2 regions of the Nocardiopsis alba genome follow, and region 2 is predicted to be linked to the other one. Evidence: riboswitches for the same ligand, from Rfam matches in the RefSeq annotation. Region 2 holds a riboswitch; the other holds the start of a gene.

Region 1 (15,489 bases), on a different contig from region 2:
CACGTTCAACCGTTCCACCGAGACCGCCTACGACCCCAAGGGGCGCCGTCTCCTCTTCGACCGTCACCGCCGCAACATGGAGGACGTCAACCTCCTGCACGAGCACATGTACTGGGCGACGGTCGGCGCGACCGAGGACCAGTCCATGGAGCAGGGGATCGAGCACGCCCTCTACGACGTGAACCTGGTCCGTTCCCGCGCCAGGGACGCGACCGAGATCGTCCACCGCATCGCCGAGGCCGACCACGGCGCGGAGGCCGACGAGATCTCCTTCACCGCCGTCGGCTCCACCCACGAGTTCAGCGGCGACGACGTCGTCTTCCCCGACGGCATGGGGGAGCTCACCGACCACCTGGCGCGGGGGCTGGACGTACGCCACGAACACGTGGTCCTGTCCGTGGCCCACGACGCGGACGGTGTCCGCGTACGCGTGGAGACACCCGACGGCGAGGAGACCCTGACCGCCGACCGTGTCGTGCTCACCCTTCCGCTCGGGGTCCTCAAGGCGGGGACGATCGACTTCGATCCGCCGCTTCCGGAGGACAAGCGCGACGCGGTGGAACGTCTGGGCAACGGCCGTCTGGAGAAGCTCTTCCTGCGCTTCGACGACGTCTTCTGGGGCGACGCCGAGGTGCTGGTGCACCTGGGCACGGAGGAGGGCACCTGGTTCCACTGGTACGCCGGGCAGAACGTGTTCGGCACCCCGGTACTGGTCTGTCGCAACGGTGGGGACGCGGCCCGCTTCCTGGCCGGCATGGAGGACGGTGAGGTGGTCGAGCACGCCATGGCCTCGCTGCGGAGCATGTTCAAGAAGGCCCCGGACCCGATCGACCACTACCTGACGCACTGGATGGACGACCCCTTCGCGCGAGGCGGGTTCTCCTTCACCGCCGTCGGTTCGGGCGACTCCGATCGCGTCGCCCTGGCCGAACCGATCGAGGACCGCGTCTTCTTCGCCGGCGAGGCCACCGATCTGGAGCACAGCGCCACGGTCCACGGGGCCCTGCTCTCGGGGTTGCGCGAGGCCGAGCGGATCCTGGCGCGCGACTGAGGCGTCTTCGCTTCGGGGCCTTCGCCGGGCGTCGGCCCCGAGCGTGTCCACCGCCTTGGCCGATAGTGGCCGTGGGAGCGGCCCGCCTCCGGTCCCTTCCGGCCCCGAAAGCCCAGGTGATCACCGGGTCACGCGGTGAGTCCGTACAGGATACGATTGGCGGGCGGCCGTTCCGGGGCGCCACGAGGGCGCGACGGGACGCGCGGTGGCGGGGGAGACGGACCCCGCCGTTATCGTGGGCGCTATGGGGCGATCCGCGGAAGAAGGCAGACACGAGGCGGGGGGCAGTGTGGCCGGCCCGGTGGTCAGTGACCGCATCTGGACGGTTCCCAACCTGTTGAGCATGCTCCGGTTGTTGGGCGTACCGTTGTTCCTCTGGCTCGTGCTGGTGCCCGAGGCCGACTGGTGGGCGCTCCTGGTCCTGGCCTTCGCGGGGGTCAGCGACTGGTTGGACGGCAAGATCGCCCGGGCCTGGAACCAGGCCTCCCGGCTGGGGCAGTTCCTCGACCCGCTCGCCGACCGGCTCTACATCTTCGCCGCCCTGCTGGGTCTGGTCATCCGGGGCATCGTCCCGTGGTGGCTGATGGCCATCCTGGTCCTGCGCGACGTCCTCATCATCGGGGCCCTGCCCCTGCTGCGCCACTTCGGCTATGGGCCGCTGCCGGTGAACTTCGCCGGCAAGGCCGCGACGTTGTGCCTGTTGTACTCGTTTCCCCTGTTGTTCGTGGCCGAGTACGCGTCTCTCGTCGCTGATGTGGCGAGGATTATAGGTTGGGCCTTCGCTCTGTGGGGAACGGCTCTTTACTGGTGGGCCGGTTCGCTCTACGCCGTACAGGGGCTGCGCCTGATCGACCAGACCCGCCGCGCCGAACGTACCGATCACGAAGGTGTTCGCACGGGAGTCCCCGACGGTGACACGCGGGGTGGGCACACGGATCGACACGATCCGACCGCACCGGCGACCGTCGACGGCGACCCCGGCGCGGAACCCGAGGGCCCGGATCCAAGGGGCCACAGGGATCAGGGCGGCACCATGCCCTGATTCGGAACACCGGCGGGCCGGCTCACCGCGGACCTGTCGGATCGAAAGGGAGTGTCGTCTCCGCCATGAGAACATGTCCCACCACGCGTGATGGCGCGTGCTCCGAACACCTGATCCCCGTCCTCGCGGACGGTACCTCTCCACGGAGGGCCGGGCGATGACCGGGCCCCACGAGGAACCCACGACCGCCGTACCCCCGATGAAGGCCGTCGTGATGGCGGGCGGCGAGGGCACGCGCCTGCGCCCGATGACCGCCAACCAGCCCAAGCCACTTCTTCCGGTGGTCAACAGACCGATCATGGAGCACGTGCTGCGTCTGCTGCGCAAGCACGGCTTCACCGAGACCGTCGTCACCGTCCAGTTCCTGGCCACGCTCATCCGCAACTACTTCGGCGACGGCGAGGAGCTCGGCATGAAGCTCCACTACGTCGCCGAGGAGGTCCCCCTGGGGACCGCGGGCAGTGTGAAGAACGCCGAGGAACACCTGCGCGGAGAGCCGTTCGTCGTCATCTCCGGTGACGCGCTGACCGACATCGACCTCACCGACATGGTCCGCTTCCACAAGGAACGCGGCGCCAAGGTGACCATCGCCCTCAAGCGGGTGCCGAACCCGCTGGAGTTCGGCATCATCATCGTCGACGACCAGGGGCGCGTCCAACGGTTCCTGGAGAAGCCGACCTGGGGTCAGGTCTTCTCCGACACCGTCAACACCGGTATCTACATCATGGAGCCCGAGGTCCTCGAACGCGTCGCCGAGGGCGAGGTGGTCGACTGGTCCGGCGACGTCTTCCCGGAACTCCTGGAAGAGGGCGAGCCCATCTACGGCTACGTGGCCGAGGGCTACTGGGAGGACGTGGGCACCCACGAGAGCTATCTGAGCGCCCAGGCCGACGTGCTCTCCGGCAAGGTCGACGTCGAGATCGACGGCTTCGAGGTGTCGCCGGGCGTGTGGGTCGGCGAGGGCGCCGAGGTCAGTTCCGCGGCGATCCTCAAGGGCCCGCTCTACATCGGTGACTACGCCAAGGTCGAGCCCGGGGCGGAGCTTCGGGAGTACACCGTCGTGGGCAGCAACGCCGTGGTCCGGGCCGAGGCCTTCGCGCATCGCACGGTCCTGCACGACAACGTGTTCATCGGTCGTGGGGCCAACCTGCGCGGCACCGTGATCGGCAAGAACACCGACGTGATGGCGGCGGTCCGGATCGAGGAGGGCGCGGTCGTCGGCGAGGACTGCGTCATCGAGTCCGAGGCCTACCTGCACAACGACGTCAAGGTCTACCCCTTCAAGACCATCGAGGCCGGGGCGGTGGTCAGTACCAACGTCGTCTGGGAGTCGCGCGGGCAGCGTTCGCTGTTCGGGCCCCGGGGCGTGTCCGGGCTGATCAACGTCGAGATCACCCCGGAGTTGGCGGTCCGGCTCGCCAACGCCTACGCGACCACCCTCAAGAAGGGCGCGGTCGTCACCACCTCGCGCGACGTCTCGCGGGCCGCGCGCACGCTCAAGCGGGCGATCATCAGCGCGCTCACGGCGGCCGCCATCGAAGTGCGCGACCTGGAGGTCGTGCCGTTGCCGGTGGCACGGTTCCACACCGCGCAGAGCGGGATCAGCGGCGGTATCACCGTCCGCACCAGTCCGGGCGACCCCGAGTCGGTGGACATCATCTTCCTCGACGGCGAGGGGGCCGACCTCTCGCCGGGGGCCCAGCGCAAGCTCGACCGGGTCTTCTCCCGCGCCGAGTACCGTCGTGCCTTCCCGGGGGAGATCGGTGAACTGTCCTTCCCCGCGCGCAACGTGGAGAACTACTCGCACGACCTCCTGAGGGCCGTGGACACCTCCGGGGTGGCCGAGGCGGGGTTGAAGGTGGTCGTGGACTGCGCGGGCGGCACGGGCTCGCTCATCCTGCCCTCCCTGCTGGGGCGGATCGGGGTGGACGTGCTCACCGTCAACAACCGATTGGACGAGGCCTCGCCCACCGACACCGTCGCAAAGAGGATGCGCGACCTGGAACGGCTGGGCGAACTGGTGTCCGGATCGGGCGCCGACTTCGGCGTGCGCTTCGACCCGGTGGCCGAGCGGCTGTCCATCGTGGACGAGAACGGTGAACTGGTCGACGACGACCGCGCGCTGTTGGTGGTCCTGGACCTGGTCACCGCCGAGCGGGGAGGCGGCACCGTGGCCCTGCCGGTGACCACGACCCGGGTGGCCGAGCGCGTGGCCCGGTCGCACGGGGCGCAGGTGCGCTGGACGGCGACCGCCACGGACGAGCTGACCAAGGCGGTCCGGGCCGAAGGGGACACGATCGTCCTCGCCGGCGACGGCCGAGGCGGGTTCGTCGTCCCCGAGTTCAGCCCCACCGGTGACGGCATCGCGGCCTTCGTGCTGTTGCTGGGCCTGGTGGCCAGGACACGCCGGTCGCTCGGTCAGATCGAGCGGGCGATCCCCCAGGCGCACCTGCTGCGCCGTTCGGTGCCCACGCCCTGGGCGATCAAGGGCAGCGTCATGCGCGCCGTCGTGGAGGCCGCCGGCGACCGGGAGCTGGACACCACCGACGGTGTCCGGGTGATCGAACCCGACGGAAGCTGGGCCCTGGTCCTTCCGGACACGGCCGAGGCCGTCACCCATCTTTGGGCCGAAGGTCCCGATCCGGACAGGGTGCAGCGGCTTCTGGACGAGTGGGCGGCCGTGGTCGAGTCGGCCGAGGGCTGACGCGCGTCCTCGCGGGCGTGGGCGAAGAGGTCGCCCACGCCCGCGAGGCGTGCCCGGCCGTCCCGGTCTCCCGCTCTTTTCCCGCCGTTCACCTCGCCGAGAGGGCCCGCGAAAGACGCAGGTCAATGCCGGCGGGGGAAGTCCTCGAAAATCCGTCGCGCGTTCGCGTGAACCAAACGCCCGCGCACGGCATCACTTCCAGGACGAGTGATGGTCCTTGAACGGGTCCACCGCCGACCGGGCGGAGGGCCGGTGGGGAACCGCCGACCGCGGAACGCGCACGCGAATCGAGGGTGTTCGCGGCCGGCCGAGGGGAGCGGAACCCTGCCTGGGCAGGGATATGGTTTAAAGTCGAGTGTTCCCTGAAGCACCGTGTCATCACCCGAACGGGCGTCCCGGCAACGGCGGATACCCAACGGGGGGTGACAAGGAGTACAACATGGGGGATGAGACCTAGCGACCGACCGTGCGGGTCGTTCCACTGCCGCGACAGTGGGCCGCCCCGCCGTGTTCCGGATGGTGGGCGGGCACCGTGTCCGTCGCACGTTCGGAACGCGCCACCGATCAGCCGAATCAAGCACCGCCCCGTGCGGTAGGAGGCCGAGCCGACCTATGTCGAGCGTTTACTGCACGCAGTGCGGTCACGCCGTTGCGGATGATGCCCGTTTCTGCTCCCACTGTGGAACCCCCCTCCGCAGGGCCGACCAGCAGAGCCCACGGCCCACCGCGGGCGGGGACTCCGCGGGAGATGTCACCTCGACCATCTCCATCTCCGGAATACAGGCGCTGGAGGAAGAGGAATCGGGCGATGAGCTCGGCGGGGACGACCCCGCCAGCGCCGACGCGCTTCCTCCGGGCACCGCTCTGCTCGTGGTCCGTCGTGGCCCGAACGCGGGAAGCCGTTTCCTGCTGGACAGCGACGTGACCACCGCCGGGCGTCACCCCAACAGCGACATCTTCCTCGACGACGTCACCGTCTCCCGGCGCCACGTGGAGTTCTTCCGCCGTGGCAACGGGTTCGGAGTCCGTGACGTCGGAAGTCTCAACGGTACCTACGTCAACCGCGAGCCGGTGGACGAGGCCGAGTTGGGCGGTGGGGACGAGATCCAGATCGGCAAGTTCCGCATGGTCCTGTTGACCAAGCCGCGCCGATGACGGATCGCTGACCACGGTCGACGGGGGCGGGAGGGCCGGAGAGGTTTGCGGCCCCCCGCCTCCGGAGAGCTTTGTAACGAAGGGTGCCGATTTCGCCCTCGGGTCCTGATCCAACGGGGGAGCAGGGACGAGCGCCCAGCCGGCATGACGACTCGTGGGACGGAGACGCTGTGAAGCACATGGAGGTCGTCGGCGTCCGGGTTGAGATGCCCTCGAACCAACCGATTGTCCTGCTCAAGGAGACCGAGGGTGACCGCTACCTGCCGATCTGGATCGGTGGTGTGGAGGCCACCGCCATCGCACTGGCCCAGCAGGGTGTGGCCCCCGCCCGGCCCCTCACCCACGACCTGTTCCGGGACGTCCTCGACGCCCTGGACACCGGCCTGGAGACGGTGAGGATCACCGGGTTGAGCGATGGCATCTTCTACGCCGAGCTGGTCTTCAGCAACGGTGTGGAGGTCAGTGCCAGGCCCTCGGACTCCATCGCCCTGGCGCTGCGGACCGGAACCCCGATCTACGCTCACGAGGACGTGATCGACGAGGCGGGGATGCCGATCCCGGACGAGCAGGAGGACGAGGTCGAGGCGTTCCGGGAGTTCCTGGACAATATCTCTCCCGAGGATTTCGGGCGACGTAGTACGTGAACACGCGACGGGATCCGCGCCGAGCGCGGGTCCCGTTCCGTGTTCTCGGGAGGCGAGAGTGTCTCCACCGAGGACACGGCCTTGACCTGCGGCTTCGTCGCGGGTCTCAGTGATAGATTGGGATGAGGGATTGGTCGTGGAGACCACAGCCGAAACCCCCTGGAGCCGCGGGCCCATCGGAGCCGTCGGCCGGGCGGAGCCGTCGCAACGCGTAGTTGGCGACGCGCCGCGCGGCCTCGTTGACGCTGCCGTGGCGCCGCTTTACCTTCGGTGCTGTGGAACCCACGGCGCGCCCCTTCCCTGAGTGGACTTTCCCCTGTCGATGCCGCCGTGGGACGAGAAGCCGGAGGTCGGCGTGGCGGTAGCGAGCGGCAAGCGGGATCCCGAAGACAGGCGGTCCGCGCTGCGGCTAGCGGGGCAGCAGGGCCTACTGTGCGAAGAGGACGTGGTGGCGCTGCCTATGGACGTCGGGTATAGGGGACCCGCGGCGTGTACCGCCGCCGGGATCACCTATCGACAGCTCGACTACTGGGCCAGAACCGGCCTGGTGGAGCCGAGCGTGCGCTCAGGCGCCCATAACGCGCCCCTGTACAGTCTCCCGGACATCCTCATGCTCAAGGTGGCCAAGCGCCTCCTGGACACCGGGATCTCCCTTCAGCAGATCCGTACGGCCGTGGACCATCTGCGGGGCCGCCCCGCCGGTGAGCTGGCCCGCATCACCCTCATGAGCGATGGTGTGAGCGTCTACGAGTGCACCTCTCCCGAGGAGGTCGTCGACCTCATGCAGTGCGGTCAGGGCATGTTCGGGCTGGCGTTGGCCAACGTGGCCCGTGAGCTGGAGGAGGCCCTGGGGGTCGTTCCGGCCGAGGATCGTTCGGAGCTTCCCGCCTCCGCGCCCCAGCCGGTCGACGAGCTGGCCCGTCGGCGCAGGGAGCGGCGCACCGGCTGAGCCCGGCGAAGGCGAACGTGGTCGTGGTGGGGCCCGAGGGGTTCGTGTGATTCTCCGTGTGCGGTGGGAGAAAGGCGTGCCCTGGCTCGGTGAACCGGGCCCCGATCGAGTACGGTCGTAGTCACAACAGGAGGAAACCCGACATTCCTCCTGCTTGGATCTATGTACAGAGCGTCAGCAGGCTGTCGATACCGCGCGGGAGAGACCTCGGCAACGGGGCGCCGACGGGGCAATACTCCCCAGTAACCTCTCAGGCACCACGGACCGCGCGGAGGAGGCCGCTCTGAAGCCTGGGCACCGCCGTGCCCGGTGACAGAGGGGGAGACCGTGAGGAACACCGCCGATCACATCGGCCCTGTCACCAGGAGGTCTCCGTGACTGACCCGTCGAACGTCCCGAACCCGGGCGCGCCCGCCAGGGTCTTCGCCGACCGGCACATCGGCCCCACACCGGCCGAGGTCGAAGAGATGCTCAAGACGGTGGGGCACTCCTCCACCGAGGAGCTCATGACCGCCGCCGTCCCCGAGTCCATCCTCACCGGCCCCGGGCGCCACGCCCCGCTGGACCTGCCCGAGGCGATCGGAGAGGCCGAGGCCCTGGACGAGCTGCGGGCCCTGGCCTCGCGCAACCGTCCGCACACCTCGCTGATCGGCCTGGGCTACTACGACACGCTCACCCCGCCGGTCATCCTGCGCAACATCATGGAGAACCCCGCCTGGTACACGGCCTACACGCCCTACCAGCCGGAGATCTCCCAGGGCCGGCTGGAGGCCCTCCTCAACTTCCAGACCATGGTCTCGGACCTGACCGGCCTCCCGATCACCGGTGCCTCCCTCCTGGACGAGGCGACCGCCGCCGCCGAGGCCATGACCCTGGCCCGCCGCGCCTCCAAGGTCAAGAGCGACGTGTTCGTCGTCGACTCCGACGTCTTCCCGCAGACCCTCCAGGTGCTGCGCACCCGGGCCGAGCCCCTGGGCATCGAGGTCGTCGTCGCCGACCTGACCAAGGGCCTGCCCGAAGGCGAGGCCTTCGGTGTCCTGGTGCAGTACCCCGCCTCCAGCGGTGTGGTCCGCGACCCCTCCTCCGTGATCGCCCGGGCGCACGAGCGAGGGGCCCTGGCCGTGGTCGCCGCGGACATCCTCGCCCTCACGCTGCTGCGCAGCCCCGGCGACCTGGGCGCCGACATCGCGGTCGGCTCCACCCAGCGTTTCGGCGTTCCGCTCGGCTTCGGCGGCCCGCACGCCGGCTACATGTCCGTGGGCGAGAAGCTCCGTCGCCAGCTGCCCGGCCGTCTGGTCGGCGTCTCGGTGGACAACGCCGGCAAGCCCGCCTACCGTCTGGCCCTCCAGACCCGTGAACAGCACATCCGTCGTGAGAAGGCCACCAGCAACATCTGCACCGCCCAGGTGCTGCTGGCGATCATGGCCGGCATGTACGGCGTCTACCACGGCCCCGACGGCCTGCGCTCCATCGCCCGTCAGGTGCACACCCGCACCGCGGCCCTGGCCGACGCCCTCACCCGACGCGGCTTCGACGTGGTCCACTCGTCCTACTTCGACACCCTGCGCGTGCGCGTGCCCAGTGCCGACCAGGTCGTCGAACGCGCCCTGGAGAGCGGGATCAACCTGCTCGCCGTCGACCAGCGCACCGTCGGCCTGAGCGTGGACGAGACGACCACCGTCGACACCCTGGGCAAGGTCCTGGCCTCCTTCGGCGAGGCCGACCGGGGCGCCGAGCGCGGCCCGGTGGCCGTGGACGAGGCCGCCGACCGTCTGCCCGCCGACCTGGCGCGCGGCGTCGACTACCTCACCCACGAGGTCTTCAACACCCACCGCAGCGAGACCTCCCTGCTGCGCTACATGCGCCGTCTGTCCGACCGCGACCTGGCGCTGGACCGCACGATGATCCCGCTGGGGTCGTGCACCATGAAGCTCAACGCCACCGCGGAGATGGAGTCCATCACCTGGCCGGAGTTCGCGGGCCTGCACCCGTTCGCCCCTCTGGACCAGGCGGCCGGCAGCGTGGCGCTCATCCGCGACCTGGAGGCCTGGCTGGCCGAGGTCACCGGCTACGACGCCGTCTCCCTCCAGCCCAACGCCGGCTCCCAGGGCGAACTCGCCGGTCTGCTCGCCATCCGCGGTTACCACCGTTCCCGCGGTCAGAGCCACCGCGACGTGTGCCTGATCCCCAGCTCCGCCCACGGGACCAACGCGGCCAGCGCCGTCATGGCAGGGATGCGCGTGGCCGTCGTGGCCTGTGACGACGACGGCAACGTCGATCTGGAGGACCTGCGCGCCAAGACCGCCCGTCACGCGGAGGACCTGGCGGCCATCATGGTCACCTACCCCTCCACCGCGGGCGTGTACGAGGACACCATCACCGAGGTGTGCCGCCTGGTCCACGAGGCCGGCGGCCAGGTCTACGTGGACGGCGCCAACCTGAACGCCCTCCTGGGCTGGGCCAAGCCGGGCGAGTTCGGCGCCGACGTCAGCCACCTGAACCTGCACAAGACCTTCTGCATCCCGCACGGGGGCGGCGGCCCGGGCGTGGGCCCGGTCGCGGTCCGTTCGCACCTGGCCGGTTTCCTGCCCAACCACCCCGGACAGCCCGAGGCGGGCCCGCACACCGGTTCCGGACCGGTCTCGGCCGCCCCCTTCGGATCCGCCGGAATCCTGCCGATCTCCTGGGCCTACGTGCGGATGATGGGCGAGCAGGGGCTGCGTTCGGCCACCGAGACCGCGGTGCTCTCGGCCAACTACATCGCCAAGCGTCTGGAGCCCTACTTCCCGGTGCTCTACACCGGCGCCGGCGGTCTGGTCGCGCATGAGTGCATCATCGACATCCGCCCCCTCCAGAAGGCCTGCGGGATCAGCAACGAGGACGTCGCCAAGCGCCTGATGGACTACGGCTTCCACGCGCCGACCATGTCCTTCCCGGTCAACGGCACGCTCATGGTGGAGCCCACCGAGAGCGAGAACCTCGCGGAGCTGGAGCGGTTCGTCCAGGCGATGATCTCCATCCGCGGTGAGATCGACAAGGTCACGACCGGTGAGTGGGATGCCGACGACAACCCGCTGCGCAACGCCCCGCACACCGCCGAGGCCCTGACCGCCGACGAGTGGGGGCACGGCTACAGCCGTCAGGTGGCGGCCTATCCGCTGCCGTCGCTGCGTCAGGACAAGTACTGGCCGCCGGTCGGCCGGATCGACCAGGCCTACGGTGACCGCAACCTGGTCTGCTCCTGCCCGCCGCCGGAGGCCTTCGAGCTGTAGGCCTTACACCGCCGGGCGTGGGACGAGGGGCGGGGCGTCGACACGGGTCGGCGCCCCGCCCTCCTCTTCGCGCGAGGGCGGGTGCGCGTGGTCCTCCCATGACCGGGACCCGCCACGGGAGGGGCGCTCCAGGGCGGGGGAGAGCGCGTTAGAGTTGCGGCGAGCCGAACATCCGCGCTCCCCACCGCGCGGTCTCCACGCCCCCACGGAAAGCGGAAGCATGACCACGACGTCCGGAACTCCCGCTCGCTCCGGCCCCTCCGACCCCCGACCCCTCCCCGTGGATCCCGAGGACGTCGAGGAGCCGACGGTCGGGCCCGAGGACGCCTCCGACCTGTGCGATCAGGCCCGGGACCTGGTCGAGAACGGACACCTGGAGCGGGCCGCCCGCCTCTATGGACGGGCCGTGGCGGCCAACCCGCCACCGGCGACGCAGGCGCGTGCCCTGTTGGGGCTGGCCGTGGTCCAGGATCGACGCGGAGACACGACCGCCTCCCGAGAGGCCGCGCGCAGGGCCCTGGCCACCGGCGACGGCCGTTACGCCCCCCGAGCCGGATATCACCTGGCGCTCTCCCTGGAACAGGAGGGGGAACACGAGGAGGCCGTCCGGGTGTGGCGACGCCTGCTCGACATGGGAGATCGGACCTACACCGCGGTGGCCCACTACGGGCTGGCCCGTGAGGCGGAGACGCGAGGCGAGACGGCCGAGGCCGAGGAACACTGGGAGGCGGCCCTGGCTCCCCCGACCGAGGAGGGACGGATGGCCCCCCTCCACACCGCCACCGTCCTGGAGGCCTCTCGGGACCTGGCCGGTCGGCTGCTGGGCCGAGGGGACGCGGAGACCGCGGCGATCGTGGTCGACCGGGGGTTGGCGATCGCCGACGACCCCGAACTGCGCCTTCTTCGGGCCGCGACCCACGTGGAGCTGGCCCTCGCCGACGCCGCGTCGGTCGCCGATCCGGGTCCGGTGGAGAGCGACGAGGAGTGGCCCCGCCCAGCGCCGCGTACCTCGGGCGCGGCGGTGGAACTCCTCGCCGGACTGCTGAACCTCCGAGGTGAACCGGACTCGGCCGCGCGGGTGTGGTGGTCGGGGTTGGAGAGCCGTGACCCCGAGGTCGTGGACGAGGTGCGGCGCCGTCTGCGCCGTCCCTTCGCCCGGCCCGTGGACGAGAACGGGGAGGAGATCCCCGTCCCGTGGTGGGAGGGGTACCTGGAGGAGGCCGAGGCGACCTCCAGCGCCTCCGCCCTGGCCGGGGAGCTGTTCGCGGTCATCGGCCGCATGCACGCCCTGCTGGCGATGCCGACGGTGGAGGGCGAGACCCGTCCGGCCGTCCTGCGCGAGGCGATGGAGCAGGCGTTGCGCACCCCCGACGAACTGGTCTGGGGCGCCGACGTGCACGCGGACTTCCGGCGCAGGCTGGCCGAGGCGGTGGGAGAGGACGTGCTCCCCGAGGGGTGGCCCGACACGCGTTGAGGACGGTCGCCACGGCGCCGCCCGGGATCGTGTGTCTCCCGGGCGGGGCGTTCGGAGGTGTCACGGGTGTCGACCCGACCGTGGTGGTCGGGAGACGGGTCCTCAGGCGGCGGCGCGGGGGCGGTGCGGGGCGACGATCACTCCGTCGGGGAGCAGTTCGCCGGTGTCGTCGAAGAGGACGACCCCGTTGCAGAGCAGGCTCCACCCCTGTTCGGGGCGGCTGGAGACGACTCGGGCCGCCTCACGATCGGTGTCCTCGAAGGACGGGCAGGAAGGTTCGTGGCTGCACATGATGAAGACCCCTTCGGTCGTGTGCGTCGTTGAGGCCAACAGTAGTGGCTGACATCACAAGGTGTTGACGTTTCAGTCCGACAACAGTGATCGCCGCCTCCTGTTCGCGCTCGCCCTATGAGATCCACGCCACCTGGAAAGGGTTCTCGCCGATTCGGCGTGTCGTCGTCCGAGCCGAGGAGGGAACGGCCCGGACGACCGGGAGACGACGGGGTCAGTACCCACCACGGGTTCGACGGGCGGCGGGACGGCCGCGCATACCGGCGCCCGCCAGGCCGCCGCGCTGAAAGGCCCGCACCAGCTCGCCACCGAGGTTGACCCCCGCGCCCAGGGCCAGCGCCACCATGATGGCCTCCGCCAGGCTGAGCATTCCGGCGACCGCGGTCCCCTGGGTGATCTCGATCAACCCTCGGTACAGGATGCTTCCGGGCAGGAGTGGAGCGATCGAGGGGATCAGGTACGGCAGTACCGGACGTCGGGTACGCCGGGCCAGCCAGTGACCGACCACCCCCACCGCCACCGCTCCGGCCACGGTGCCCACCACGGGGGGCGCCTCCAACAACAGCCGAAGGCCCGCGTAGATCGTCCAGATCATCACCCCCATGCAGCCGATCAAGGGCAGCATCCGGGGCGGTACCGCGAGGGAGATCGCGAACGCCATCGCGATCCCGGCGGCGCCCACCAGCACCAGGGGCTCCATGGAGGTACCCGCCGAGGGCAGGTTCTCCAGGTCCATGTTCACGCCCAGACGCACCGCCGTGTAGGCCACGGCGCCGACCCCGGAGACGATCGCGCCCAGGATGAAGAAGGTCTCCAACAGGCGTGCCGCCGCGGAGACGTAGCTTCCGCTGATGCCGTCCTGGAGGCTGGAGACCAGTGGACGACCGGGGAGCAGGGCCATGATGTTACCGGTGATGATCGCGCCCGCCTGGAGGCCCAGGTCCATGGTGGTGCTCACCCACAGCAGGGCCACGCCGATACTGGAGGCCACGAGGGCGGCCGCGGCCATCTGGTAGAACTCGGCGACGCCTCGATTGGCCAGGAAGACCGCGGTACGGTCGCCCAGCACCGTGGCGAGGAAGGCCACGGTCGCCACGATCAGACCACCGCCCACCATGAGGCTCGCGCTGGAGGCGATGAGGCCGAAGCCGACGGCGATCAGCCAGTTCGGGTAGGGCATGCGGGCCCGGCGGATCTGCTCCAGCCGGGCGTTGGCGTCCTCCAGTTCCAGGAGCCCGAGCGCGGCCTCCTGGACGAGGGTGTGGAGCTCGTTGACCCTGAAGTAGTCCAGGGTGCGGCGGCGCACCACCCGCTCACCGGTCACCGGAGGGCTGTCCCCGCCCGGGTGGGTGGACAGCGAGATGGTGGTGAAGGTGACCGAGACCTCCGACCGGGGCAGGTCGAAGGCCACCGAAAGGCTCAGCATGGACTCGCTGACGGCCTCGGTGCTCTCACCACTGGCCAGCATGAGTTCGCCCACGCGGAGGATCAGGTTGATCGCCCGCGCGTCGGGAAGCTTGACGTCCTGCTCGTCGTCGAGGTCGTCAGGGGTCAGGTCCCGCTCGTGCTCGGCGCGCCAGTCGCGCATCCGGCTGAGCATGATCTCCTCGCTCGGCGGCCCCGACCGCCCCCGCTTGCTCGGCATCGTTGTACTCCGTTTTCTCGCCGTCGCCCTCACCCTGCTGTTCGGCGCACCGCCTCGGTGGTCCCACAGAGGGACGCCCGGTCGGACGGCGGGGTTCGCCCGCGCGATACGGAGGCACCGGTGAGTTCGGTCACCGGTGACATCCTGTCAACGCGCGCGGTCGGCGCCGAGTGACGACGCGCCGGTCCCAGGGCGTTCTCGATGGGTGCCGTGGGTGGGTTCAGTGGTCGGACGGAAGGTCGTGTCCGGGGCGGACGAGTCCGCTTTCGTAGGCGTGGACGACCGCTTGGACGCGGTCGCGCAGGCCGAGTTTGGTGAGGATGTTGCCCACGTGGGACTTGACGGTGGTCTCGCCCAAGAAGAGGTGTGCGGCGATCTCGGCGTTGGACCAGCCGCGGGCGACCAGCCGCAGGACCTCGTGTTCGCGGGAGGTGAGGGGGTCGGCCCCGTCGGTCTCGGGTTCGGACTCCACGTCGGGCAGGAGAGGGGAGAAGCGGTCGAGGAGCCGGCGCAGGACGGCCGGCGCGATCACGGCCGAACCGTCGGCCACCACCTCCACCGCGCCGATGAGCTCGCTCGGAGGCGCGTCCTTGAGGAGGAAGCCGGTGGCCCCCGCGCGCAGCGCTCCGATGGCGTACTCGTCCAGGTCGAAGGTGGTCAGGGCCAGCACGCGCACCTTGTGCCCGAGGGGCGCGGCCCAGGCGAGGATGTCCGCGGTGGCGCGCACCCCGTCGACGCCGGGCATGCGCAGGTCCATCAGCACCACGTCGGGGAGGAGCTCTCGGACCCGGCGCAGGGCCTCGCGGCCGTCGGAGGCCTCGCCCACGACGGACAGGTGCGGGGCCGTTTCCAGGATCATCCGGAAACCGGCCCGCACGAGGGGCTGGTCGTCGACGAGGAGAACTGAGACGGGCACGCTTCGATTCTGCCGCATACTCCGAGTGACCGCTCCCTCGTCGACGGCGATGTCAGGCCGTGGGCAGCGGGGGAGGGGTGCCGCCGAACTCCGGGCACAGGGCCTGATGCTCGCACCAACCGCAGAGCTTGCTGCGTTTGGGCTCCCAGCGACCGGCGCGGCCGGCGGCCTCGATCCGTTCCCAGATGTCGGAGATCTCGGCCTCGGCCGCGGCGAGTTCCTCCTCGGTGGGGTCGTACCAGCGCACGGATCCGTCGCCCAGGTAGATGAGCTGGAGCCGGGCGGGGACCACCCCGAGATCGCGCCAGATCATGACCGCGTAGAAGAAGATCTGGAAGCGGGCCTT
Region 2 (15,489 bases):
TCGCAGGCCTCGGTGGTGCAGCCCGGGGTCATGGCGGCCGGGTAGAAGTACAGGACGACGCTCTTGCCGGTCTCGGCCAGGACCTTGCTCAGGGTGACGGGGGTGCCGTCGGCGTCGTCGAGGGTGAAGTCGGGGGCCTGGTCGCCGGTCGCCAGGCGGATGCTCTCGCTCACGTGGTGCTTCCTGTCTTCTTCGGGCGGGGTGGAGAGTGTTCCACCCCACTTCCTTCACGCCTCACAGTACGAGATGGTGGGGGGAGGGATGCAGGTGGCCGCTTTCTCTGCGATGTCCTCGCCGGTGGGCGGCCTTCGGTTGCGATTCCGGTTCGGTTCGTCCGCTTCGGGGGATGACCAGCGGTTCGATCACCTATTGTTGACCGGACGCTCTCGGTTGGCCTCTTCCCGACCTCATGCCGTACCGTGCGTGGTCGCCGATGACCTGACGGCATGTCCGGCCGCCCGCCGGGCCGGAGCACATCCGTTTCGCTTGGAGAGTAGTTCGCGCCGATGGCTGGATTCACACTCGACGAGGTCCGGGCTCGTACTCTCAAGGAGCGCGATTCCTGGTGGACCGTCTACATGGTGGACCCGATCGCGGTCCGGCTGGTCCGCTCGATCGCCGGTCGCACGTCGATCACCCCGAACCAGTTGACGGTCGTCGCGCTCTTCCTCGGCCTGGGCGCCGCCGTGTGCTTCGCCTTCGGCTACTGGCAGCTCCTGATCCTGGGCGCGTTGCTGTACTACCTGTGCTTCCTCGTGGACTGCATGGACGGCAAGCTCGCCAGGCTGACCGGTTCGGAGACGCTCTTCGGGGCGTGGATGGACTACGTGTCGGATCGTTTCCGTGTCCTGGTGTGCGTGGTCGCCCTCATGGGCGGCCAGTACCGGGAGACCGGGCACGTGGCGTTCGTGTGGTTGGCGCTGGCCGTGGTCTTCCTGGACATGCTGCGCTACCTGAACGCGCTCCAGGTGTACAAGGTGCGCCGTGAGATGCGTTCCCACCTGGCCGCGGCGCTGGAGCGGGCCCGGGCGACCCTGTCGATGCTGGAGCCCGAGGGCGACGACACCGGCAGCGCGACCGGTCGGGGCGGCCGGACGATGAGCGACGGCGGCGAGCAGGCGGTGCTGCGTCACGGCATCGGTGTGCTGGAGCAGATACTGCGCAGCCAGAACGAGCGGGAGGCGCGCAATCAGCGCACCGCCGGCAAGCAGCCGGACCTGACCCTGCCCAAGGTCGACCTGCACCAGGAATTCCGGAACCGTTTCCCCTGGTATCAGCGGTTCTGGGCGGCGCTCAACGCCCGACGGATCCGTACCCACCTGGTGGGCGGCATCGAGTTCCAGATGGCGGTCTTCGTGGTAGCGCCCATCGCGGCGGCGCTGATCGCCCCCGAGGCGATCGGTTGGATCACCGCCTTCGTCGGTGTTTTGCTGCTCGCCTTCGAGATCGCCATCATCTATAAACTGTGGTTGTCCACGCGGGACTTCTTCCGTGTGGTCGATGGAATCGATGGCGCGTTGAGATTCTCCGGTCCGTCCGACGGCGCGGAAGAACACGGTCGGGACACCGACTCGGACACGGACACGGATTCCCAGACGACCGTGCGCTAGTGGAGAGAGGCACACTATGGCGGGAAGCGACACCGAACCGCGCCAGACCCCCGAGGAGCTTCAGGCCGAGATCGACCGCGAACAACGACGGTTGGCCGAGACCCTGGACGAGCTCAGCGAACAGGCCCGTCCGTCCAACATCGCCAAGCGCCAGATCGGCCGTGCCAAGGAGCGCGGGGCGCGGATCCTCGACGAGGCGCGGGCCCTGGTGGTCGGCGGCGGGGCGGTGCGTGTGGAGAGTCGCGTGGTGCGGCCCGAGGAGGGCAGCATCGTGCTCAAGGGCGATGACAAGGTGGTGACCACCTACCAGTCGCGTGGTCGGCTGCCCACCGAGGCGCTGATCCTGGCCGCCGGTGTGGGCACGATCGTCGCCGTGGGAGTGGTGGCCTGGGCGGTGCGCCGCAAGCGCGGCTGAGACCGCGGTACGACGACGTGAGGGGGCGGGGTCCACGTGGACCCCGCCCCCTCACGTCGTGCTCGGGCTCAGAGGAAGGTGCGGCCTTCTCCTCGGTAGGTGGGCACCGAGCCCTCGTAGGTGCCGGTGTCGGAGTCGATCAGGTGCAGGGTGTCGAAGCGTTCGCACAGTTCACCGGCCTTGGCGTGGCGCATCCACACCCGGTCTCCGACCCTCAGCCCGCGTGCGGCCTCGCCGAGCAGGGGGGTCTGGACCTCTCCGGCGCCCTCGTTGGCGCTGTAGGCGAGCCCCTCGGGGAGGTGGGGGCGTGGTGCCCGGTGGGCGTCGACGGGGCCGGAGGCGGGGTATCCGCCGCCCAGCACCGTGGCCACTCCCGGAGCGGGACGGCGGACCACGGGGAGGGCGAACAGTGCGGCCGGGCGGCCCTGGAACGAACGGTAGTGGTCGAACAGGTGGGGCTGGTACAGCCCGGAACCGGCGGCCACTTCGGTGACGGCCCGTTCGCGTCCGGTGGTGTGCAGGCTGCCGGTGCCTCCGCCGTTGACGAAGCGCAGGTCCGTGACGGCCCGCACGGCTCTGGTGATGGCCGCTCTGCGTCTGGCGAGTTCGAGGGCGGAGCGGCGCTGGATGGAGTGGAGGAGGCGCCCGTACAGAGGACGGCCGGGGGGCGCGTCGCCCACACCGGCGATCTGTCCCTCGTAGACCATGATCCCGTCCAGTTCCAGGTGGGGGCGGGCCTTGACCGCCCGGGCCAGGGCGGCGGCCTGCCGGGGGGTGCGGACGGGGGAGCGGTAGGCGCCCACGCGCAGAGAGGGGCCGAGCGGTTGCCAGCTGGCGTCGATGTCCAGGCACACGCGTACGGGTGGGGCGTCCGGACCCCGGTCGGCCCGGGAGACGGCGGTGTCGATCAGATCCAGGTGGGCGGTGTCGTCGACCATCAGGGTGATGATCCGCGCCGCCTCGGGGGAGCGGACGAGTTCGTCCAGGGCGGGGAGGTCGACGGTGGGGTAGGCGACGAGGATGTCGTCGTCGACCGGGCCGTCGGGGCTCGGAGCGGCGAGCCAGAGGGCTTCGGGGAGGGTGAAGGCCATGACCCCCGAGTAGCCGGGCAGCGCCAGGGTCCGGCGGAGCAGTTCCCGGCTGCGCACGGACTTGCTGGCGACCCGGATCGGGCGGCCGTGGGCGCGGCGGGTCAGGGCCGCGGCGTTGGCGCGGAAGGCGGCCAGGTCGACGATGGCGAAAGGCGCCTGGAGATCGCGGGTGGCGGCCTCGTACTTCTCACGCAGGCTTGTCATGCCACAGAGCATGCCAGAACATGAATGTCTTTCATATTGTCTGAAGCGCCCGAACCCTCCCGCCCTCGGGTGGGCGGGTGACGGGAGATACCCCCGGGAACGACCTCGCCGGGCCGATGACCTCGATATCCTGGATCGTCAGGCTGTTCGGCCGACGATCCCCGGGAGTGGTTCCTTCGATGAGTGAGCGCGAGTACGTACTGACCCTGTCCTGTCCCGACAGTCGGGGCATCGTGGCCGCGGTGGCCAACCTGATGTCCGACCACGGATGCAACATCACCGAGAGCCAGCAGTACGGGGACCACTACACCGGACGGTTCTTCCTGCGGATGCAGTTCGTGGCCGAGGCCGGAGAGCGCGGTCCCGCCGACGAGGACACCCTGCGCGCCGCCTTCGCCTCCCTCGCGGGTGACTTCGGGCGCGGTGAGAACGGTTCGTTCGTCGAGTGGAGTCTCCAGGCACGTGACGTGCGCCCGCGCATGATCGTGATGGTGTCCAAGTTCGGGCACTGCCTCAACGACCTCCTCTACCGGCAGCGCAGCGGGCTGCTCGACATCGACATCGCCGCCGTCGTCTCCAACCACCCCGATCTGGAGTTCCTCGCCGATTCCTACGGGGTGGACTTCCACCACCTCCCGATCACCCCGCGGAACAAGAAGGAGCAGGAGGAGCGCCTCCTGGAGCTGGTCGACGTCTACGATGTCGACCTGGTGGTTCTGGCCCGCTACATGCAGGTGCTCTCCGAGCAGTTGTGCGCCAAGATGTCCGGTCGGGTCATCAACATCCACCACTCCTTCCTGCCCAGCTTCAAGGGGGCCCGGCCCTACCACCAGGCGCACACGCGCGGGGTGAAGCTGATCGGCGCCACCGCCCACTACGTCACCGCCGACCTGGACGAGGGGCCGATCATCGAGCAGGAGGTCTCCCGGGTCGACCACACCCACAGCCCGGAGCAGCTCACCGCGATCGGTCGGGATCTGGAGTCGGTCGCCCTGGCCCGGGCCGTGAACTGGCACGCTCAGCGTCGCGTGCTCCTCAACGGGAGCAAGACGGTCATTTTCGACTGATATCCCCAATCCATTCTTTTTCTGGGTGAATTAATTTTCGGACGCCAGGGTTTCCCAAGGAGATCCTGGCGTTCTTCTTGCTCTCACCGGGGTTCCAGGGGGTGGGGTTGGGGCAGGGGTGGTGTATACATGACCCTTCTCACCTGCAAAGCATTGCTTTAAGTTTCTTGTTGGCTACATAGAGTGCTTGTATGGTGTGATGGGGTCGAAACGCCTCGCCTGCCCCACAGAGGGGGCGGCGAGAGTTTCGGCCTGAAAACCCAGAGCCAAACGGTTCAGACCAGGGGGCATCAATGGGTAAGCACTTCGACGACGCGGCCGGCAAGGGCAAGGAGGCCTTCGGCAAGGTCACCGGAGACCGGGGCACCGAGGCCGAGGGCAAGGCCGACCAGGCCAAGGCCGGCGCCAAGGACGCGGCCGACAAGGCCAAGGGCAAGGCCGAGGAGCTCAAGGACAAGGCCGAGAACGCCTTCGAGTCCGCGAGCGACAAGATCAAGGACGTCTTCAAGCGCGACTAGGCGACCCGAGAGGGTCCGCAAAGGTCGCGCAACACTGTGTAGGGGGAGCCAGTGTCGGACATGAAGACCGAAGCGTCGGTGCCGAGCGCGCGAGAGTCGGGCGGTAAACGCGACTCCTCGAGCGGGAACGGCCAGGGCACCACTCACATCGCCGACGGGGTGGTCGCCAAGATCGCCGGAATGGCGGCACGTGAGATCGGCGGAGTCCACGCGATGGGCGGTGGAGCGGCCCGCATGGTCGGAGCCGTCCGCGACGCCGTCAGCGGAGGCGGAGGCTCCGGTTCCGTGGCCCAGGGGGTCTCGGTCGAGGTCGGAGAACGCCAGACCGCCGTCGACATCGACCTGGTCGTCGAGTACGGGGCCGCCATCCAGGACCTCGCCGCGGCGGTGCGCCGCAACGTCACCACCGCGGTCGAGCGGATGACCGGCCTGGAGGTCACCGAGATCAACATCAAGGTGGACGACATCCACCTGCCGGAGGACGACAACGCCGACGACGGCGACTCCGAGCCCAGGGTCCGGTAGTCATGACCGGCGGCGACGAACGGGAAGAGCTCGCACGGACCGTGGCCGAGGCCGCGGTCCGCCTGCCCGAGGTGGTGGAACTGTCCTCGGGCTCCTTCGGAACCCTGAGCACGCCCGTGCGGGGCGGTCGGATTCGAGGGGTCGTGGTCCGGGACGACCACGTCGAGGTGGGGGTGGTCGTCGAATACGGGCGACCGCTACCGGAGATCGCCGCCGGGATCCGTCGAGAACTGGCCCCGTTGACCGGCGGCCGCGCCCTCCACGTATCGGTGGAGGACGTGGTCGCCGGGATCGACGAACGAACGAGCACGACCGGTCGAACACCGACCGGGAGGCAGGACGTTGGATGAGAGGGGAAGCCATGTGGCCCATCGTTGGACTGTCCTACGGGACCGTGCTGGGGCTCGCGGCGGCGTTCGGCGGTTTCGCCGCCTTCGCGTTGGTTCTGGTCCTGGGCCTGGTCGGGTTCGTCGCGGGCCGGGCGATGGAGGGTGAACTCGACCTCGCCGAGATGTTCACACGACGTTCGGCCTAGACAAGGAGCGTGATCGTGGTCGGGGTGCGCAGCGACACGGTCCCTCGGCAGCGGATGCCCGGGGTCCGAGAACGGCCCGACGGGAGGCACGTCCGCGGACGTGACCCCGGAGGGAACACGGACATCCCCGGGGCCGTGATCGGGAAGATCGCGGCACGGGCGGTCGGAGAGGTCCCTGGAGCGCGCTCGTCCCGCTCCAGGGCCGCCCGCACCCGCGTCAGCGGCGAGGTCGTCCTTCTCCGTCTGAGGATCGACGTGGACTATCCGCTCCCGGTCCGTCGGGTCGCCGGAGCGGTACGGGAACACGTCAAGAGCCGGGTCGAACGGATCACCGGCAAACAGGTCAACCACATCGACATAGAGATCTCGGAGTTGGTGCGCTGACATGACCACCGTGGAAGAGGTGCTCGGACGCCCGGTCCAAGAGGTCGACCGTCGAGCCAAACGGGTCGCCGTCCACACGTTCCGACCGCGCCGCTCCTGGCCCGCGGTGATCACCGGCCTCGTCATCCTGGCGGTGGCGGTGATCGCCGCGGCCGAGGTCATCGCGGCACTGGCGGGAAACCCTCTGCGGTTGATCCCGGTGGGGCCGGCCACCGACTACGCGACCACCACCACCTGGTCCGAGCCCTCCGTGCTGATCGCCTCGGCCGTCCTGGCGCTGATCGGGACGGCGCTGATCGTGGTCGCCCTCGTGCCCGGTCGAGGCCGTTGGACGGCGTTGCGGACCGACGACCCCGCGTTCGTCGTCGGCCTGACCCGCCCCGCACTGCGCAGGGCGGTCTCCGCGGCGGCCCAGGAGATCAGCGGGGTCGAGCACGCGCACGTGACGGTCCGCGGCAACAGGCTGCGCATCCACGTGCGCACCGGTATGCGCGACGCGCGAGGGCTTCCCACCCAGGTGACCAGGTCGGTGGAGCACAGGCTCGCGGAACTGGCCCCCCTGCGCAGCATGCGCATCACCACACACGTCCGATACGCGGAGGGGTGACGATGGCGCGGGACAGGAATCGCCGATCGGCACGGGGCAACCGCCTCGGGCTGGTGATCGTCGGAGTGGTGTTGTTCGCGGCCGGGGGCGTCGCCCTGGCCGCCGGTCTGGGGCTCTTCGGGGTCGGAATCTCGCGTACCCCGATCCTCGGCGGCGCGGTCGACGCGGTGCTCGCTCAACGGTGGGCGCCCTACGTGGTGGTCGCGGTGGCGCTCGTCGCCGGCTTCCTCGCCCTGCGATGGCTGATGGTGCAGGGCATGAACGACACGGTGGGCCGGCTCTACCTGGAACAGACCGACGACGGCAACGTCGAGATGTCCGAGTCCGTCGCGCGCGGTGCCCTGGAGCAGGAGGTCGCCTCCTACCCGGGGGTGCGCCGGGCCCGGGCCCGGTTGACCGAGTCGGGGGACGACCCCCACCTGAGGCTGTCGTTGACCCTGGACGAGGACGCCGACGTCGCCGGGATATGGCAGCGGGTCAGGGAGGAGGCGCTCGCCAACCTCCAGACCTCGCTGGATCTGGAGCGGGTGCCCGCGGTCGTGCGGATGTCGATGACGGCGCCCGCCAAGAACCCCCGCCGCAGTCTCGCCTGAGGCGGTACACGACCACGAGGGCCGGCGCACCCGATGGTGCGCCGGCCCCGTCGTTCGTCCTCGGGCCACAGCCGGCCGGCCCAGGAGCCGGCCCGGGACGATACCGCCCGGAAAGGGGCGGGTCCGGCGGCGAGCGGAGCTCGAGCCACCGGACCCGGGGCGACGGCCGACGCGGGCGAGCGGGTGGAGGCTCGAGCCCGGCCATCGGTCGTGCCTCCTCTACAACCGGAAGCCGAATCAGAACATTCCGCCCCGCCGATCAGCACTCGATGACGTTGACGGCGAGGCCGCCGCGGCTGGTCTCCTTGTACTTGTCGTGCATATCGCGCCCGGTGTCGCGCATGGTCTTGATGACCTTGTCCAGGCTCACGAAGTGGCTGCCGTCCCCGCGCAGCGCGATGCGGGTGGCGCTGATCGCCTTCACCGAGGCCAGCGCGTTGCGCTCGATGCACGGCACCTGGACCAGACCGCCGATCGGGTCACAGGTCAGACCCAGGTTGTGCTCCATGGCGATCTCGGCCGCGTTCTCCACCTGGGCGGGGGTGCCGCCCAACACCTCGGCCAGTCCCGCCGCCGCCATCGAGGAGGCCGAGCCGACCTCGCCCTGACAGCCCACCTCGGCCCCGGAGATGGACGCGTTCTGCTTGAACAGGATGCCGATGGCCGCGGCGGTCAGCATGAACCGCACGACGCCCTCGTCACCCGCGCCCGGGCTGAAGTGCAGGTAGTAGTGGAGCACCGCGGGGACGATACCCGCGGCGCCGTTGGTCGGCGCGGTCACCACACGGCCGCCCGCGGCGTTCTCCTCGTTGACCGCCAGCGCGTACAGGGTGATCCAGTCACTGCCGTGCATGGGGTCCGGATCCACCCGGGTCGGTGCCGACAGCCCCCGCTCGTCGCAGTTGCCGCCCAACTGGCGGTACAGCCGGTGCGCCCGTCGCGGTACCCGCAGGCCACCGGGCAGGGTGCCCTCGGTCATGACCCCGCGGCGTACGCACAGACGCATCACCGACCAGATCTCCAGCAGTTCCGCCCGGACCTGTTCCGGGGTGCGGCCGAAGGCGCCCTCGTTGGCGAGCATCAGGGCGCTGATCGACATTCCGGTGCGCTCGCACAGGCCCAACAGCTCCTCCGCGGAGGAGAAGGGGTAGGGCAGTACCGTGTCGTCGGGCTTGATCCGGTCGGCGCCCGCGGCCCGCTCGTCCACGACGAAGCCGCCGCCCACCGAGTAGTACACCTTCGCGGCCACCTCGACCCCCGAGGCGTCCAGGGCCACGAAGCGCATCCCGTTGGGGTGGTCGGGCAGGCTCTCCTTGCGGCGGAAGTCCACGTCGACGGTCGGGTCGAAGGAGACCGAGGGGCCGTCGGGGCCGCCCAGCCGCAGGGTCCGCGACGAACGGACCTCCTCCACCAGCGAGGGTACGGAGTCCACGTCCACGCCTTCGGGGGTGTGCCCGGACAGGCCCAGGATCACCGCGGTGTCGCTGCCGTGCCCCTTACCGGTCAGGGCCAGGGATCCGTACAGCTCGGCGCGCACGTGCGTCACTCGTGATGACAGGTCTCGGTCGATCAGGCCGGAGGCGAAGGTCCGGGCCGCCTTCATCGGGCCGACGGTGTGCGAACTGGACGGTCCGATACCGATCTTGAACAGGTCGAAGGTGCTGATGGCCATGAGACCGTCCTCCTCATCGAGCACAGGGGTCGGGCCGTGGGGGATATGGGCGCCGTGCGGGCCCGCGTGGACCCGCACGGCGTGGGTACCGCTACAGGTTGGGATAGAGCGGGCGCTTGGCGGTCAGCGCGTCGACACGTCCGCGCAGGGCGGCGATGTCGGGCTCGGGCTTGAGCGTTTCGGCGATGATGTCGGCGACCTCGGTGAAGTCGTCCTCGTCGAAGCCGCGGGTGGCCAGCGCCGGGGTGCCGATCCGCAGACCCGAGGTGACCATCGGCGGCCTCGGGTCGTTGGGGACCGCGTTGCGGTTGACCGTGATGCCCACCGAGTCGAGCAGGTCCTCGGCCTCCTGGCCGTTGATCGGCGAGTTCACCAGGTCCACCAGGACCAGGTGCACGTCGGTGCCGCCGGACAGGACCTTGACGCCCGCCTCGGTCGTGTCCGGGCGGGTGAGCCGTTCGGCGAGGATCCGCGCCCCGGCGAGGGTGCGGCGCTGACGCTCGGCGAACTCCTCGCTCGCCGCGACCTTGAACGAGACCGCCTTGGCCGCGATCACGTGCTCCAGCGGGCCGCCCTGCATGCCGGGGAAGACCGCGGAGTTGATCTTCTTGCCCAGCTCGGCCTTGGACAGGATCATCCCGCCGCGCGGACCGCCCAGGGTCTTGTGCGTGGTGGTGGTGACCACGTCGGCGAACGGCACCGGGTTGGGGTGCAGTCCGGCCGCGACCAGACCGGCGAAGTGCGCCATGTCGACCATCAGCAGGGCGCCGACCTCGTCGGCGATCTGCCGGAAGCGCTCGAAGTCGAGCTGACGCGGGTAGGCCGACCAGCCCGCCACGATCATCTTGGGGCGGTGCTCCTTGGCGAGGGCGGCGACCTCGTCGTAGTCGACGGTGCCGTCGTCCTCGCGCACGTGGTAGGCCACGGCGTCGAGGATCTTGCCGGAGTAGTTGATCCGCATGCCGTGGGTCAGGTGACCGCCGTGGGCCAGGTCCAGGCCCAGGATGGTGTCGCCCGGCTTGAGCAGGGCGAAGTACACCGCGGTGTTGGCCTGGGCGCCCGAGTGCGGCTGCACGTTGACGTGCTCGGCGCCGAAGAGCTCCTTGGCCCGGTCGATCGCGAGCTGTTCGACGACGTCGACGTGCTCGCAACCGCCGTAGTAGCGGCGGCCGGGGTAGCCCTCGGCGTACTTGTTGGTCAGGACGGTGCCCTGGGCCTCCAGAACCGCCTGGGGGGCGAAGTTCTCGGAGGCGATCATCTCCAGGGTGTCGCGCTGGCGCGCCAGTTCGGCGTCGACCGCGGCCGCCACCTCGGGGTCCAGCTCGCTCAGGGTCCGGTTGAGAAGGTTGTCGCCGGTCATATCAGTTCTCGCCTTCGGTCAGCTTGGTGTACTCCTCGGCGGAGAGCAGGTCCGCGGGCTCCTCGGAGAAGCGCACCTTGAACAGCCAGCCGCCCTCGAAGGGCGCGGAGTTGATGGTCTCGGGGGAGTCCTCGAGCGTCTCGTTGACCTCGACGACCTCGCCGCTGACGGGGGAGTAGATGTCGCTGACGGACTTGGTGGACTCCACCTCTCCCGCGGTCTCTCCCGCGGTGACCTCGTCGCCGACCGAGGGGGTCTCGACGAAGACGATGTCGCCCAGCGATTCGGCGGCGAACGCGGTGATCCCGACGGTGGCGATCCCGTCCTCTACCGCGACCCACTCGTGTTTGGCGGTGTAACCCAGCTCCGTGGGAACGCTCACTTCAACTCTCCTTGGAGGTGTTCCATTTGTCTGCCGTGCGCCCGTACGGCGACCCGGCCCGGCCTATGTCCGGCCACGCCCCGTCCGTGCCGCCCCCCTGGGGGAACGGCACCGAGGCGTGTACCGGTCGTCGAGGATCCTCGTGGGACCCCCTCCTACGACCGCCGCTTGTAGAACGGCAGCTCGACCACGTCGACCTCTTCTCCCCGGCCACGCACGTCCACGGTGAACGTGCCGGTCGTGGTGTCGAGGTCGCCGTCCACGTAGGCCATGGCGATGGGGCGGCCCAGGGTGGGGGAGGGGGCGCCGCTGGTGATGGTTCCGACGACGGAGCCGTCGCGCAGCACGTCCTGGCCCTTGCGCAGGGGCCGGCGGCCGCGGGCGACGAACCCGACCAGGCGCTTGTCACGCGCGGTGCGGGAGGCCTCTTCCAGGGCGGCGCGGCCGACGAAGTCACCGGACTTGTCGAGCCTGACCACGCGGCCCAGGCCGGCGTCGAAGGGGGTGAGGTCGGAGGTGAGCTCCTGGCCGTAGAGCGGCATGCCCGCCTCCATGCGCAGGGTGTCGCGCGCGGAGAGCCCGGCGGGGACCAGACCGAGGTCGGCGCCGCCGGAGATGAGGGCGGACCAGATCTCGGGGGCGCGGTCGGCGGGCTTGACGAAGATCTCGAAGCCGTCCTCACCGGTGTAACCGGTCCGGGCGAGCAGGACGGGGACACCGGCGACGGTGTGCTCGTAACCGGCGAAGTAGCGGATCTCGTCGAGGTCGGCGTCGGTGAGCGGGGCGAGGATCTCCACGGCGCGCGGGCCCTGGATGGCGATGAGCGAGTATTCGGGGGACTCGTCGACGACCTCGACGTCGAAGCCGGCGGCGCGTTCGGTCAGGGCGGAGGCGACGACGGAGACGTTGGCCGCGTTGGCCACGACCAGGTACTCCCGCTCACCGAGACGGTAGACGATGAGGTCGTCCAGGACACCGCCGTCCTCGGCGGTGATCATGGTGTAGCGCGCCCGGCCCACCTTCAGTTTCGACAGGTAGCCGGCCAGGGCGTGGTCGAGGGCCTGGTCGGCCTGGGGGCCGGTCAGCCGGATCTCGCCCATGTGGGAGAGGTCGAAGAGCCCGGCGGCCTCGCGGACCGCCTTGTGCTCGGCGGTCTCGCTGCCGTAGCGGAGCGGCATGAGCCACCCGGCGAAGTCGACGAGCGTGGCCCCGGCCTCTTCGTGGATCTTGTGCAGTGCGGTGAGACGCGGCGAGGAGGTGGGCTCTGACATGGGCACTCCCGAGAGGATGGGCGGTGTCGGTTGAGGCGTTGCCATCCTCCCCCTCTGTCATCGGTGCCTGAGAGCTTCGCCCCGCGCTCGGCGTGGCTTGCACCTTCGGCGAGGGACGTGCGTCCCTGCTTTCCAGAGTGGTCTCGCCCGTACGGTCCGCTGTGCCTGAGAGGTTGTCTGTGGGGAGGGATTGCTCCTTCGGCGGCCCACGCTGGATACGCGGACACTCTCCCGTACGGGGTCAGCAACAGGTTCAGCCTAGCAGCGGCGGGATGGGGCTCCCAAGACCGCCCGACGGGTTGTGGACGACGGTCGTCGCGCGGCCGCGAAGGGCGTGGGACCAGGGGTTCCGTGCCCGGCTCCGTCGTTCGGGCCCGTGAGGTCGTGGGGCGAGGGGAGCCGGGGCCCTCGTCGTGGGAGGGGCACGGCGCGAGGGATGGGTCACGTACGGGGTGGTGAGGGTGGGAGGGGTGGGGCGGGTCCGGGGACGGATTCGCGCTCGACGGTCGGCGTTCGTCGTCGATGACGGGTGACCGGACGGGGCGACGCGCGTGCGGAGCGTGTCGTTTCGGGGTGGTGATCGGTGGTCCGTGGGCTAGTTTGGAGGACGGACGTCCCCTCGATCACCGCCTGGAGGAGCCGAGTGCGTACCGACACCGAATCCGCCCCCAGAAGGTCCCGGAGGACCCGTGGATACGCCCTGACCGCGGGGTGCGCGCTCACCCTCTTCACGGGCGTCGCCTGCGGTGGGACCGAGGAGGAGGGCGAGCCGGACCGTTCGGCCGTGGGCGAGCCCGTCGAGCTGGGCGACGTGGAGGCCGTGGAGCGCGGCGACCTGGAGTCCCTGTTCGAGGACGCCGGGGTGGACGGGACGTTCGTGCTCTACGACGCCAACGGCCGATCGGCGGTGCTGGTGGGGGCGGACGGCGCCCACGAGCGCGCCGTGCCCGGGGCCACCTTCGAACTCCCGAACACGCTCATCGCCCTCCAGACCGGAGCGGTCTCCGACGTCGACGAGACGATCTCCCCGGATCGGGGAGAGGGGCGGAGCCTGCGCGCGGACCTGTCCGCCTCCGGGACGTCGGTGCACCACGAGGTCGCCGAGCGGATCGGACACGAGCGCATGTCCACCTGGGTGGACCGGTTCGACTACGGCAACCGCGGTGTCGGGGACGAGGACGACCTGGGCCGTTTCTGGGCCGAGGGTCCGTTGGAGATCTCCGCGCTGGAGCAGGCCACCTTCCTGGCCGGGCTGGCGAGGGCCGAGCTTCCCGTGGACGTGGAGCACCAGGAGGCCCTTCGCGAGCTGGTGGCGTTGGAGGAGGGGAGCGACTACCGGCTCTTCGGCCCCACCGGCCACGGTGAGGACGACGAGGCCCACGGCTGGTGGGTCGGCTGGGTCGAGCGCTCCGACGAACTGCACACGTTCGCGCTGCGCCTGGACGAGGGCTCGGAGGGCGACGCCGAGCTGCGCGAGTCGCTGGGCCGGGGGTTCCTGGTGGAACTGGACGTGCTTCCCGGAGAGGCCGCGGAGGCCTGACGGTCACCGGAGCTGGATCGGGACGGAACGGGAGAAGCGCTGGGCGGCGTCGGTCACCCCGCCCATGAACTTGAAGGTCCGCAGGGTCATCCTGCGGTCGGCGATGCGCAGCCCGGGGAGTTCCTCCAGCAGGCGTCGTTCCACCCGGGTCAGGTCGGGGGCGTCACGGAGCCAGAGGATGAACAGGGTGTTCTCCGGCCCGGCGATGTTGGTGCACAGCCGAACCTCGGGGATGCGTTCGCCCAGATCGGGTGTGGAGTCCAGGGTCTCGGGGTCGACGTTGCCCCAGAGGGTGGCGGCGCTGGGCCAGCCCATGTGCACCCGGGAGATGTCGCAGCGCAGCCCGAGCAGACCGTCGCGCAGGAGCCGGTTGAGGCGTCGCGCGGCCGTGGTGGGCGCGATGTCCAGACGCTCGGCGATGGTCTGATAGCCCAGCCTCGCGTCCTCGCACAACAGGTCGACGATCCGCTGGTCGAGTTCGGTGACCTGCTCGTTGCCGACCGGGTCCCTGGGCGCCGGGGAGAGGGCGTGCAGGCGCCTGCGCTGGTCGGGGGAGAGCGCCCGCACCTGCCACAGGTAGGCCTCCCGCGGCACCTCCGTGACCACGTGGACCCGGTAGGACACCACGTCGGGGATGCCGCCCACCCCGTTGAGCAGGTAGTCGGCCAGGCCCGCCCCGGGCACCACGGTGAGCATGAGCTGGTGGGAGCCGGCCACGAACTGGATGCTGAGGGTGTCCCGGTCCTCGGCCAGTACGGCGGCGACCCGCTCCACCGTTCCGTTGCGGCAGCTCAGCTCGACATAGCTGAGATTGCGGCGGGCCATCACGCGTCGGCGCGGGAACGCCGCGATACGGGCCAGACCCTCGTCCTCCAAGCGCTTCCAACGTCGGGAGAGCGTGGTGGGGTCCACGCCCAGGATCGGCCCCAGTTCGGCCCAGGTGGCCCTCGGCGCGAGTTGGAGGGCGTTGATCAGCGTCAGATCGAACTCGTTCGGAACGGTGGGTTCCGGCATCGTTCACCTTCTCGAAACTCGTTTCCTGCGTTTTCGCGGGGTTAACCACATCACAGCTTAGGTTTTCGCAAGATCGGAACGCAGCCGTGAGCTGCGTGTTCTCGATGGACGACGAGCTCGTGCGTGTCCCGCCCTTCCGTACACGGAGCCGCGGGCACCGGTGGGCGGTGAGGGAGAGGATGGCGTCGATGATCTCGGCCGAGCAGACCGTGGTGGTGCGTGGCGGGACCGTGATCGACGGGACCGGGGCCGACCCCCGTCCCGGTCTGACGGTGATCGCCCGCGAGGGTCGGATCGACTGGATCGGTCCGGACGCGGACGCTCCGGAGGTGACCGGCCCCCACCATGAGGTGGACGCCGCCGGCGGGACGATCCTTCCGGGGTTCATCGACACCCACGTGCACATGACCATGTCCGGCGACGGGATGAACCCCGCCGACCTGGTCGATCAGCCCCCTCACTACGGTTACTTCACCGCGATCCCGCGCTTGCGGGCCACCCTGGACGCGGGCGTCACCAGCGTCCGCGACCTGGCCGGACTCGATCAGGCCGTCATGCGCGCGGTGGACGAGGGGATCGTCGCCGGTCCGCGGATCGTCACCGCCTACCGGGCCCTGGGCCCCACCGGTGGGCACGGCGACTTCCGCACCTGTTGCGGGTTCGACTACGGGACGGTCCTGGGGCCCGATGGAGCGGTCTCG

The links. A riboswitch is a leader RNA that binds a small molecule or an ion and turns the genes downstream of it on or off. The one in region 2 is predicted to bind glycine.
Region 1: another riboswitch for glycine. It lies ahead of gcvP (aminomethyl-transferring glycine dehydrogenase); the one in region 2 lies ahead of gcvT (glycine cleavage system aminomethyltransferase GcvT).

Annotation. Positions count from the first base shown of each region.
Region 1 is NZ_BAZE01000001.1:107,275-122,763, reverse strand. Features, by position in the region: gene TR33_RS00510 (flavin monoamine oxidase family protein) at 1-1,051, shown strand, start outside; gene TR33_RS00505 (cardiolipin synthase ClsA) at 1,341-2,093, shown strand; gene TR33_RS00500 (mannose-1-phosphate guanyltransferase) at 2,293-4,797, shown strand; gene TR33_RS00495 (double zinc ribbon and FHA domain-containing protein) at 5,410-5,952, shown strand; gene TR33_RS00490 (bifunctional nuclease family protein) at 6,123-6,596, shown strand; gene TR33_RS00485 (MerR family transcriptional regulator) at 7,057-7,545, shown strand; glycine riboswitch at 7,732-7,822, shown strand; gene gcvP (aminomethyl-transferring glycine dehydrogenase) at 7,920-10,817, shown strand; gene TR33_RS00475 (tetratricopeptide repeat protein) at 11,038-12,291, shown strand; gene TR33_RS00470 (DUF5999 family protein) at 12,394-12,582, opposite strand; gene TR33_RS00465 (threonine/serine exporter family protein) at 12,797-14,227, opposite strand; gene TR33_RS00460 (response regulator) at 14,448-15,143, opposite strand; gene TR33_RS00455 (RecB family exonuclease) at 15,196-15,489, opposite strand, start outside.
Region 2 is NZ_BAZE01000009.1:26,257-41,745, forward strand. Features, by position in the region: gene bcp (thioredoxin-dependent thiol peroxidase) at 1-173, opposite strand, end outside; gene TR33_RS16885 (CDP-alcohol phosphatidyltransferase family protein) at 507-1,610, shown strand; gene TR33_RS16890 (DUF3618 domain-containing protein) at 1,627-2,025, shown strand; gene TR33_RS16895 (alanine racemase) at 2,094-3,320, opposite strand; gene purU (formyltetrahydrofolate deformylase) at 3,500-4,387, shown strand; gene TR33_RS16905 (CsbD family protein) at 4,681-4,905, shown strand; gene TR33_RS16910 (Asp23/Gls24 family envelope stress response protein) at 4,966-5,430, shown strand; gene TR33_RS16915 (hypothetical protein) at 5,433-5,780, shown strand; gene TR33_RS26935 (hypothetical protein) at 5,792-5,965, shown strand; gene TR33_RS16920 (Asp23/Gls24 family envelope stress response protein) at 5,975-6,349, shown strand; gene TR33_RS16925 (DUF6286 domain-containing protein) at 6,351-6,956, shown strand; gene amaP (alkaline shock response membrane anchor protein AmaP) at 6,959-7,549, shown strand; gene TR33_RS16935 (L-serine ammonia-lyase) at 7,809-9,221, opposite strand; gene TR33_RS16940 (serine hydroxymethyltransferase) at 9,313-10,581, opposite strand; gene gcvH (glycine cleavage system protein GcvH) at 10,583-10,963, opposite strand; gene gcvT (glycine cleavage system aminomethyltransferase GcvT) at 11,119-12,234, opposite strand; glycine riboswitch at 12,377-12,478, opposite strand; gene TR33_RS16955 (penicillin-binding transpeptidase domain-containing protein) at 12,878-13,774, shown strand; gene TR33_RS16960 (Lrp/AsnC family transcriptional regulator) at 13,778-14,788, opposite strand; gene TR33_RS16965 (metal-dependent hydrolase family protein) at 14,977-15,489, shown strand, end outside.